DNA from 2 places in the Cupriavidus sp. USMAA2-4 genome. Region 1 is predicted to be linked to the other one. Evidence: predicted binding sites of a transcription regulator. Region 1 holds the regulator's gene; the other holds the start of a gene.

Evidence for each region. The regulator FNR, encoded in region 1, switches genes on or off when oxygen is low (the NO sensors DNR and NnrR bind a similar motif). The targets are predictions, from matches to a motif close to TTGATNNNNATCAA.
Region 2: a site for FNR is predicted at 1,524-1,537, ahead of BKK79_RS24700 (universal stress protein). Genes of this name have one in related genera too.

The regions. Positions count from the first base shown of each region.
Region 1 covers NZ_CP017748.1:4,151,837-4,156,042, reverse strand. The annotation lists gene BKK79_RS40415 (hypothetical protein) at 1-219, opposite strand, end outside; gene BKK79_RS18505 (sulfite exporter TauE/SafE family protein) at 246-1,004, opposite strand; gene fnr (fumarate/nitrate reduction transcriptional regulator Fnr) at 1,085-1,810, shown strand; gene BKK79_RS18495 (hypothetical protein) at 1,886-2,131, opposite strand; gene BKK79_RS18490 (hypothetical protein) at 2,128-2,346, opposite strand; gene ccoG (cytochrome c oxidase accessory protein CcoG) at 2,469-3,938, opposite strand; gene ccoP (cytochrome-c oxidase, cbb3-type subunit III) at 3,991-4,206, opposite strand, start outside.
Region 2 covers NZ_CP017749.1:1,039,082-1,043,287, forward strand. The annotation lists gene BKK79_RS24690 (arsenate reductase (azurin) large subunit) at 1-740, opposite strand, end outside; gene BKK79_RS24695 (arsenate reductase (azurin) small subunit) at 756-1,274, opposite strand; gene BKK79_RS24700 (universal stress protein) at 1,643-2,134, shown strand; gene BKK79_RS24705 (universal stress protein) at 2,182-2,649, shown strand; gene BKK79_RS24710 (DUF1488 domain-containing protein) at 2,753-3,034, shown strand; gene BKK79_RS24715 (hypothetical protein) at 3,132-3,683, shown strand; gene BKK79_RS41190 (TraR/DksA family transcriptional regulator) at 3,733-4,197, opposite strand.

The DNA of each region.
Region 1 (4,206 bases):
CTTGTCAACCGGCATGGCTTGCTGCGAGGTGGCTACGTCCGTCAGCAACATTCTGCCCGGACTGGCCTCAGGACGGCCGTTCGAGTTGCCCGGCCATGCGCGCGGCAGCGCCAGCGCGATAGATACTGCAATGCTGCCGATTGTAGGGCATTCCGGCCCGGCGCTGCAACCGCCGATCACCAGCGCGGCGCCTTCGGCACACCCGACAAAGTGCCTCACGCATCACCAAAACAGAAGAACCCCCTTCAGAACACCACACAGAAGCCGTGTGCGGCGAGCGTGTGCGGCAACATCGCCGCCCGCACAAGCCCGGCCGCACCAAACCCCATCACTGCCACGCCGGCACCGACGCGCACCCAGGGCCGGCGCGACCAGCCGCGCAACGCGCCGGACAGGCCGGACAACATCAGCAGGTTGGGCAAGGTCCCGAGACCGAATACCCCCATCAGCAAGGCCCCCGACAACGCGTTGCCGGCAAGCAACGATAGGGTGAGCGCACCGTAAACCATGCCGCACGGCACCAGCCCCCACGCCAGACCGATGCCGAAACGCCTGAGCAAGCGCGGGCGGACCTGAATCGGGGCGGACGGGGCACCGGCGCGCCGCCCGCGGAGGCGGCCTGCCAGGGCTCCGGCCCCACGCGCCACCAAGCGCTCCAGCGCGGCGAACTGCGGCGCGCGCCCGGCCAGCAGCCACAGGCCGGTGCCCAGCAGGACCATGCTGCCAGCGGCAAACAGGCCGCGCTGCAGCGGCAGGTATTGGGCTCGCCAGGCACCGGCGCCGACCGCGCCCAGCGCGGCACCGAGCAGCATGTAAGTCACCACCCGCCCCGCATGCATGGATAACTGTTCACGCAACCAGTCCCGCGGCCTGCGCAGCACGACGACCGGCGCTTCCGCCTGCGGCCGCTCGACCGCCAGTGCAATGCCGCCGCACATGGCTGCGCAGTGCACGCCACCCAGCAAGGCCAGCAGAAAAACACTGAAAAAGACCGCCGCAGTCAACTTTCGCTCCCCTTCGGATGCCTTCACACAGTAAAATGCAGAAATTGCGCCCTCGCAGCTCAACGACAATAGGCCCCGGCTTGCTCAATTCCATCCCCGTCACCGCGATGTCGCCCCGTTGCTCGTCCTGCTCGCTCGGACACCTGTGCGTGCCGGTCGGCATGAACCGCAACGACATCGAAAAGATCGACTCGCTGGTGAAGGAACGCGTGCGAGTCCACAAGGGCGAGACGCTCTACCGGCTCGGCGAACCCCTGAGCGCAGTCTACGCGGTGCGCTTCGGCACCCTGAAGACACACGTGACGATGGAAGACGGGCGCTCGCAGATCACCGGCTTCCACCTGCCGGGCGAAGTCGTCGGACTCGACGGCCTCGGCGAGATGCAGCACGCGTCGGATGCTACCGCACTGGAAGACACCGAGGTCTGCGTGATGCGCTTCAACGACCTGCAGACCCTGTCGACCACCGTGCCGTCGCTGCAGCAGCAGTTCCTGCGCATGATGAGCAAGGAGATCACGCAGGACCAGGTCATGCTGCTGACGCTCGGCTCCATGCGCGCCGAGGAGCGCCTGGCCGCCTTCCTGGTCAACCTGTCCGAGCGCCTGTCGGAACGCGGCTACTCGTCGACCGAGTTCGTGCTGCGCATGAGCCGGGAGGAAATCGGCAGTTATCTCGGCCTCAAGCTGGAAACCGTCAGCCGCCTGTTCTCGCGCTTCGCCGAGGCCGGGCTGATCCAGATCCGCCAGCGCCACGTCAAGCTGGTCGACGTACCCGGCATCAAGCAGATCTACGGCAAGAGCTGCTGACCAAGCCGAGGGCGCAGGCATCCGGCGCCTTCGACAGGCCCCGTTCTGCCCAGCCCTTCGGCCTGCGCGCATCCCCTACTCCAGTTCGTCGGTATCGCCGAGGCGCACCGGCATCGTATAAAAGGTCAGGGCGCTCGACAGCGAGCACAGCAGCCAGGCCAGCAGGAAGCCGATGGTGTAGACCGCCTCGCGCGAGGCCTCGACCGGCCGCCCGAACAGCCTGAGATCGCTTGGATCCACCAGCGAGAACACCGCGGCGGTTGCCACACCGGCGACCAGGAAGGCCGGCCACAGGACCCACATCAGCCAGCGCAGTCTCATGGCCGCTCCGTGGCTGTCGCGCCGGACACTGCCCGCGCCGCGCCCTGCCGCTCGACCACCAGCCCGTGCCGGCTGACGCCCTCCTCGATCGGCTTGTCGGGATGCGTCATCGCCAGCCAGATGGTCACGCCGCAGGCGGCCATCGCCGCCAGCGGCCCGCTCATCAGCAGCCAGGGCCAGGGTTCCTTCCACCACGGCCGCACGGCCTGCTGCATCGTGCCGGCGTCCGTCAATGATTGTCGGGCGGGTCCTTGCATGGCTTCGCTCCTTGCTGTTACGCACGGCGGCATCGTGGCCGCCCCGCTTGTCTGCCCTGCGGCAATCCCCTCCGCACGCCCTACAGGTCGCGCGGCACGATGAAACTGGTCGATTGGTTCACCTCGACGACATGCCCCTCCTCCTGGCCGCCCTGCACCGTCACGCGGATCTTGTGCGTGCCCTGCCGCGCCTGCTCGAGCGGCACGCGCACGCGGATGGCCAGCAGGCGGTTCGAGGTCGGTGCGAGTTCGCCGGTCGCCCCGTCGGACTCCACGCGCAGCTTGCCGAGTTCCGCACTGTCGGCGCGGATGGTGAACTGCATCGGCGCCTCGCTAGTATTGATCAGCTGCAGGCGGTAGACGTTCTCCACCCAGCGCCCCTCGACTTCGCGCCCGAGGCTGCCGCGGTCGCGGATGATATCCACCTTCAGCGGCGTGCGCAGTGACAGCGAGATGGCGAAGCCCGCCAGCAGTGCCAGCCAGATCGCCGAATAGATCATCACGCGCGGACGCAGCAGGCGCTTGCGCGTCGCCTGGGCCGACCAGCCCTTGCGCATCGCGTTCTCCGACGTGTAGCGGATCAGCCCGCGCGGGTAGTCCATCTTGTCCATCACCTGGTTGCAGGCATCGATGCAGGCGCCGCAGCCGATGCACTCGTACTGCAAGCCGTCGCGGATGTCGATGCCGGTCGGGCAGACCTGCACGCAGATGCTGCAATTGACGCAGTCGCCAAGCCCAGCGGCGCGGTGGTCGGCCTTGCGCGAGCGGCTGCCGCGCGGGTCGCCGCGGCCGCTGTCGTAGGTGACGACAAAGGTGTCGCGGTCCACCATCACGCTCTGGAAGCGCGCGTAGGGACACATGTACTTGCACACCTGCTCACGCATGAAGCCCGCGTTGCCCCACGTGGCGAAGGCGTAGAACAGCATCCAGAAGGCCTGCCAGGGCCCGAGCGCGAACGCAGCCACCTGCCCGCCCAGCTCGCGGATCGGCGCGAAATAGCCGATAAAGGTGAAACCGGTCCACAGCGCCACCACGATCCACAGCAGATGCTTGGTCGCCTTGATGCGCAGCTTGCGCAGCGACCACGGATCGCCGTCGAGGCGGATGCGGGCGAAACGATCGCCTTCGACATGCCGCTCGATCCACATGAAGATCTCGGTATAGACCGTCTGCGGACAGGCATAGCCGCAGAACAGCCGGCCGGCGATGGCGGTGAACAGGAACAGGGCCAGCGCCGAGATCACCAGCAGCACGCTCAGGTAGATCACGTCCTGCGGCCACAGCACCAGCCCGAAGATATAGAACTTGCGCGCGCCCAGGTCGAACAGCACCGCCTGGCGCCCGTTCCACTGCAGCCACGGCGTACCGTAGTAGATCAGCTGCGTCAGCAGCACGAGCCAGACGCGCCAGTTCGAGAAGGCACCGCTGACCGAGCGCGGGTAGATCTTGCGGCGGACTTCATACAACGCCTCGTCGACCGACTCGGTCGCAGGCGCTGCGGTTGCCGGCCCGCCCTTGCGGGCCAGCGGTTCCGTCTCCGGTGCATTCATTGGCTGGCTCCGGCGGCGCACGCGCCCTGCGGCGCGGCGCGATGCACTTTCCTCATCGTGACGCCTCCGGCGCGTTCGACAGCCCCCAGACGTAGGCGGTCAGCATGCGGATACGTTCCGGCGTCAGGATCTCTTCATGCGCAGGCATATGGTTGTTGCGTCCCTTCAGGATCCCCTCGACGATGGTGGACTCCGAGCTGCCGTACAACCATGTGTTGTCGCTCAGGTTCGGTGCGCCCAGCGCCTGGTTGCCCTTGCCGTTGGCGCC
Region 2 (4,206 bases), on a different replicon from region 1:
TGCGCCAGGAAGTAGTTGGTCTGCGTCTCGTAGGAGTTGCAGCCGATGGCGACAATCACGTCCGCCAGCTCGGCGTCCTCGTAGCTGTTGTTGAGTTCACCGATGCCCATCTCGCGCGTCGCGTGGCATTCCGAGTTGTACGCCGGACGATTGTGGATCCGGACCAGCGGCGTGCGCAGTGCCGTGAACATCAGCTTGCCGGTTCCCCAGGTGTTCTCGAAGCCGCCGCCGGCGCCGCCATGGTCGAAGCAATCGAAGGCGAGCTCGCCGGGGCCATCGCGATCGAGGACGCGCTTGGTAACCCCTGCGTAGAGCGCCAGCGCATCGTCCCAGCCGATATCGACCCACTGATCGGCCAGGTAGAGACGCGGGCTGCGCAAGCGGGCGCGGCCGACCCCATCGGGGTTGAACATCACCTTGGCGAGCTGTCCGCCGCGTGTCGACGACAGCCCTTTGTTCACGCTGCACCGCTTGTCGGGCACGATCAGGATGTTGTGCCGGCTGCCGTCGCGATCGGTGACCGTGTTCTGCATGTTCGGCGTCATGATCACGGCCAGCGGCGGCAACTGCTTGCGAAAGTCCAGCCCCAGGGCATTCTGGCCCGGCGCCCGCCCGCCTTCGCTGTTTTCCGGCCATTTGTAGACGTGGTAGCCGCAACCGACGATGCAGAAGTGGCAGGTCAGATCCGTCCGCTGCGCGTTCGCCGGGGGCAGCGCGACCCGGTCCTTGTTGGTAGCCATGGCGGTACGCTCCGCTTACAACAGGTTGGCTTGCCGGCCGTAGATCAGCCCCTCGACACCGACGGCCCGGAAGGTGCCGTCGCTGGCGTTGTACTCGAGTTGCACCCGCGGGAGGTTCTCGGTCGCCTGGCCCGACACCATCTGCCCGGACTTCTCCGGATCGAAGATGCTGAAGTGGCACGGGCACTTGAAGGTGCGCGCCTTGGCGTCATAGGCAACGGGACAGCCCATGTGCGTGCACAGCGTGCTGTAGGCAACCACATCGTGATCCGGTCCCGCGCCACCGGGCACCGGCGCGCCCATCTTGATCACCGCGCAGGGCGACGCGGCGTCCGGATAGGAAAAGGCGAGCGGGATGTTCACCTGGAGTTGCGCCAGGCGCGCGACCGGGCGGGTGGGGAACGGTAGGGCCGTGCGGCCAAGGTCGGCGGGGGGCGATGCCGCCTGCGCCGGACCCGGTACATTGCCGGCGACGCTGAGCCCGGCCGCGGCACCGCCGGTGGCCTTGAGGAACTGCCTGCGCGATATCGACATGGTTGCCCCCTCCAGACAGGAACCGCAGCCATCAGGGACGCGGGTTACGGGCGTGCCGTGGTCGTTGGCATGGGGGCGATGGATGCCGAGCGGCCGCGACCCATCATGGGCCACGTGCTTTGATAGCCGATATTTTCGGAAATATAGAAATTATCTAGCTTAACGGGGCGGCAAATGCACGCTGCAACGCGGCACCGGCCGCCCGGATCTGCGCGCCCGGCTGCGCACGCGGCGCCGCAGCGGCTTTCCCTGATCCAGGTCAAGCCGCGCCGCCGCCGCCGCGCCACACTGTGGATCAAGAGAGCGGAAACATGCCAAGCGCGCTTGCCCTCCCGCGCCAGCCCCCACCCATCATCAGGAGTCCCGCCATGCCCCAGACCATCCTCGTCGCCATCGATGACAGCAGCTGCGCCAGAAAGGCCCTGCAGCAGGCGGTATCCCTGGCCGCCTCGACCCAGGCGCGGCTGGAGATCCTGCACGTGGTGGACTACGGCTACCTGAAGTACGACCTGGGCTATGTCGACGCCGGCGCACTCGGGCCGCAACTGGTAGTGGCGGGCGAAGAACTGCTGCGCGACGCCGCGGCCGCCGCCGACGCGGCCGGCGTCTCGTGCGGCGTGCACCTGGTCAACGACGTGCTGACGCTGGGCGACATCCCGTCCGCGGTGCGGCAGGCCGCCAGCGAATGCAAGGCCGACATGATCGTGATCGGCACGCACGGGCGCCACGGCCTGCGCCGCCTGCTGCTCGGCAGCGTGGCCGAAAGCCTGGCGCGCGAGTGCGAGGTGCCCGTGCTGCTGGTGCGCGAGCCGGCCGCCGCGGCAGGCGGCCAGCAGGCCGAAGCGCGCGCCGCGGCCTGAGCCCTTCCCCTTTTTTCATTGCTCGCCGCAAGGCCGGGAGACCTACCATGTATCAACGCATCCTGCTGGCGGTGGATGGCAGCCACTGCGCCGAACTGGCCATGGAGCAGGCCATCGGCCTGGCCAAGGCCGGCGGCGGCGCCGTCCAGGCGATTTTCATCGCCGACGACATCGACATGCTGTATGACGCACGCTACTACGACCCCGGGCAGATGCGGCGGGAACTGGAGGCCTGGGGCGAGAAGGTGCTCGCCGCCACCGCCAGGCGCTGCGAGGCGGCCGGCGTGCCCTGCACGACACGCCTGGTGACCCGGCCGGCGGCGCCGGGGCATTTCGCCGAATCCATCGTCGCCGAAGCCGAGGCCTGCGGCGCCGACCTGCTGGTGCTCGGCACGCATGGCCGGCGCGGCCTGTCGCGCGCGCTGATGGGCAGCGTGGCCGAGGGCGTCGTCCGCAAGAGCCGGCTGCCGGTGCTGCTGGTGCGCAGCGATTCGCGCCAGCCGGCGGCGGCTTAGCCGGCATCCGGCACGGGACCGCTGGCGCGCACGTTCTGCGGCGGCAGTGGCTACAGTAGGTAGAGGGAAGCTGGAGGAATCCAGCCAGCACAGCGAGCACGGCATGAACAAGCAGATTGCCTTTCCGGACGCCACGCCCGACTACTGCGCGGCCGGCCCCTGCCTGGACTGCGCGGCCACGGTCGACGGCCACCCCGCCACCTACTCGGTCACGGCCGAGGCGCTGGAAGACCACTTCGGCGCGCGCTCCCTGCGCGCCGACGACCTGCTCTGCGCCTTCCAGCACCACCGGCAGGAAATCCAGGACGTCGCGCGCGCGCTGTTCGAGATGACCGGTGCGCACCGCATCGTCCTGCACAGCGGGCACTTCCGCTTCGCCGGCTGAGGGCGGCCCGGCAAGGCGGCCGCGGCGCTCGCGGCGCGCAAGCGCGCGCGCTTGCGCGCCCGTGCGCAAACCCAGGCGCGCACAGGAGGAAACCGACATGTCCACGCAAGACCTGGGCTGCCTGGGCAGCGAACACCTGCGCCTGTTCGGTGCCGTCACGCAGTGGTTCGCACGTTATGAACTGCTGATGCAGGAGGCCATCGCCACCTTGAGCGGCGCCGATCCGACCGCGGTGATGCTGCTCGTGCGCCGGCTCGACTTCGGCGCCCAGCGCGAGGCGCTGCTCGACCTGCTGCGCTGCCGCCACGTACCGGTGGACCGCTTCGACCGGATCCACGCCTACCTGCTGGTGCCTCATACCCATCGGCAGTTGCTGCACGACATTGCCCACGCGCGCTGGGCGCCGGGACGCCTGCCGGGCTCGCTGCAGCCCGCCTGGGTGTTCGGCCTGCCGCGCAGCATCGTGGCGCTGCACGAGGTGCCCGATGATGGCGGCGAGCCGGCGCCGGCGCGCGCCGCCGAAGAAGACGCCTACTCGCTCGACGACCTGAGCGGCATCGTCCGCACCCTGGCCACGCACCACGCGGCGCTGGCGTCCTACCTGCGCGAGATCGGCCTGGTGAAGGACCCCGGCAGCGAAGCCGCCTGAGTCCTGCACCCGTGCCACCCGGGCGGCGCCACGGAGGCCGCCGCCACGCCTACGGCCGGCCCGGCCGCAGCCGCTCGTGCTGGCGCTGGCAGGGCAGGCAGCGCCGCGCGGTCGGGCAGGCCAGCAGGCGCGGCTGCGGGATGCCCTGCCCGCAGTCCGCGCAGATGCCGTAGTCGCCCGCCGCCAGCCGCGCCCGCGCCGCGGCAATCTCCGCCAGCTCGCGGCGCGCGTGCGCCTGCGCCGCCTCGCTCACTTGCGCCGAGGCGGCGCGGCCGGCCAGGTCCTTGTAGTCGACCTGGTCGGTCTGGTCGGTCTGGTCGGTCGGCTCGATCCGGTCGACCTGGTCGGCCGGACCGGCCGCCGCTTCCACCGGGACCGCGCCGGCCCCGGCTCCGCCGCACTGCGCCAGCGCACGCTGCTCGGCCTGGTCCAGGCGCGTCGCCACCTCTCCCCGCCATCCCTTGCACAGGGCACCGCACGTGCCCGTGCAGGCCTTGCCTTCCGCTGTTGTCATCGTGCCCCC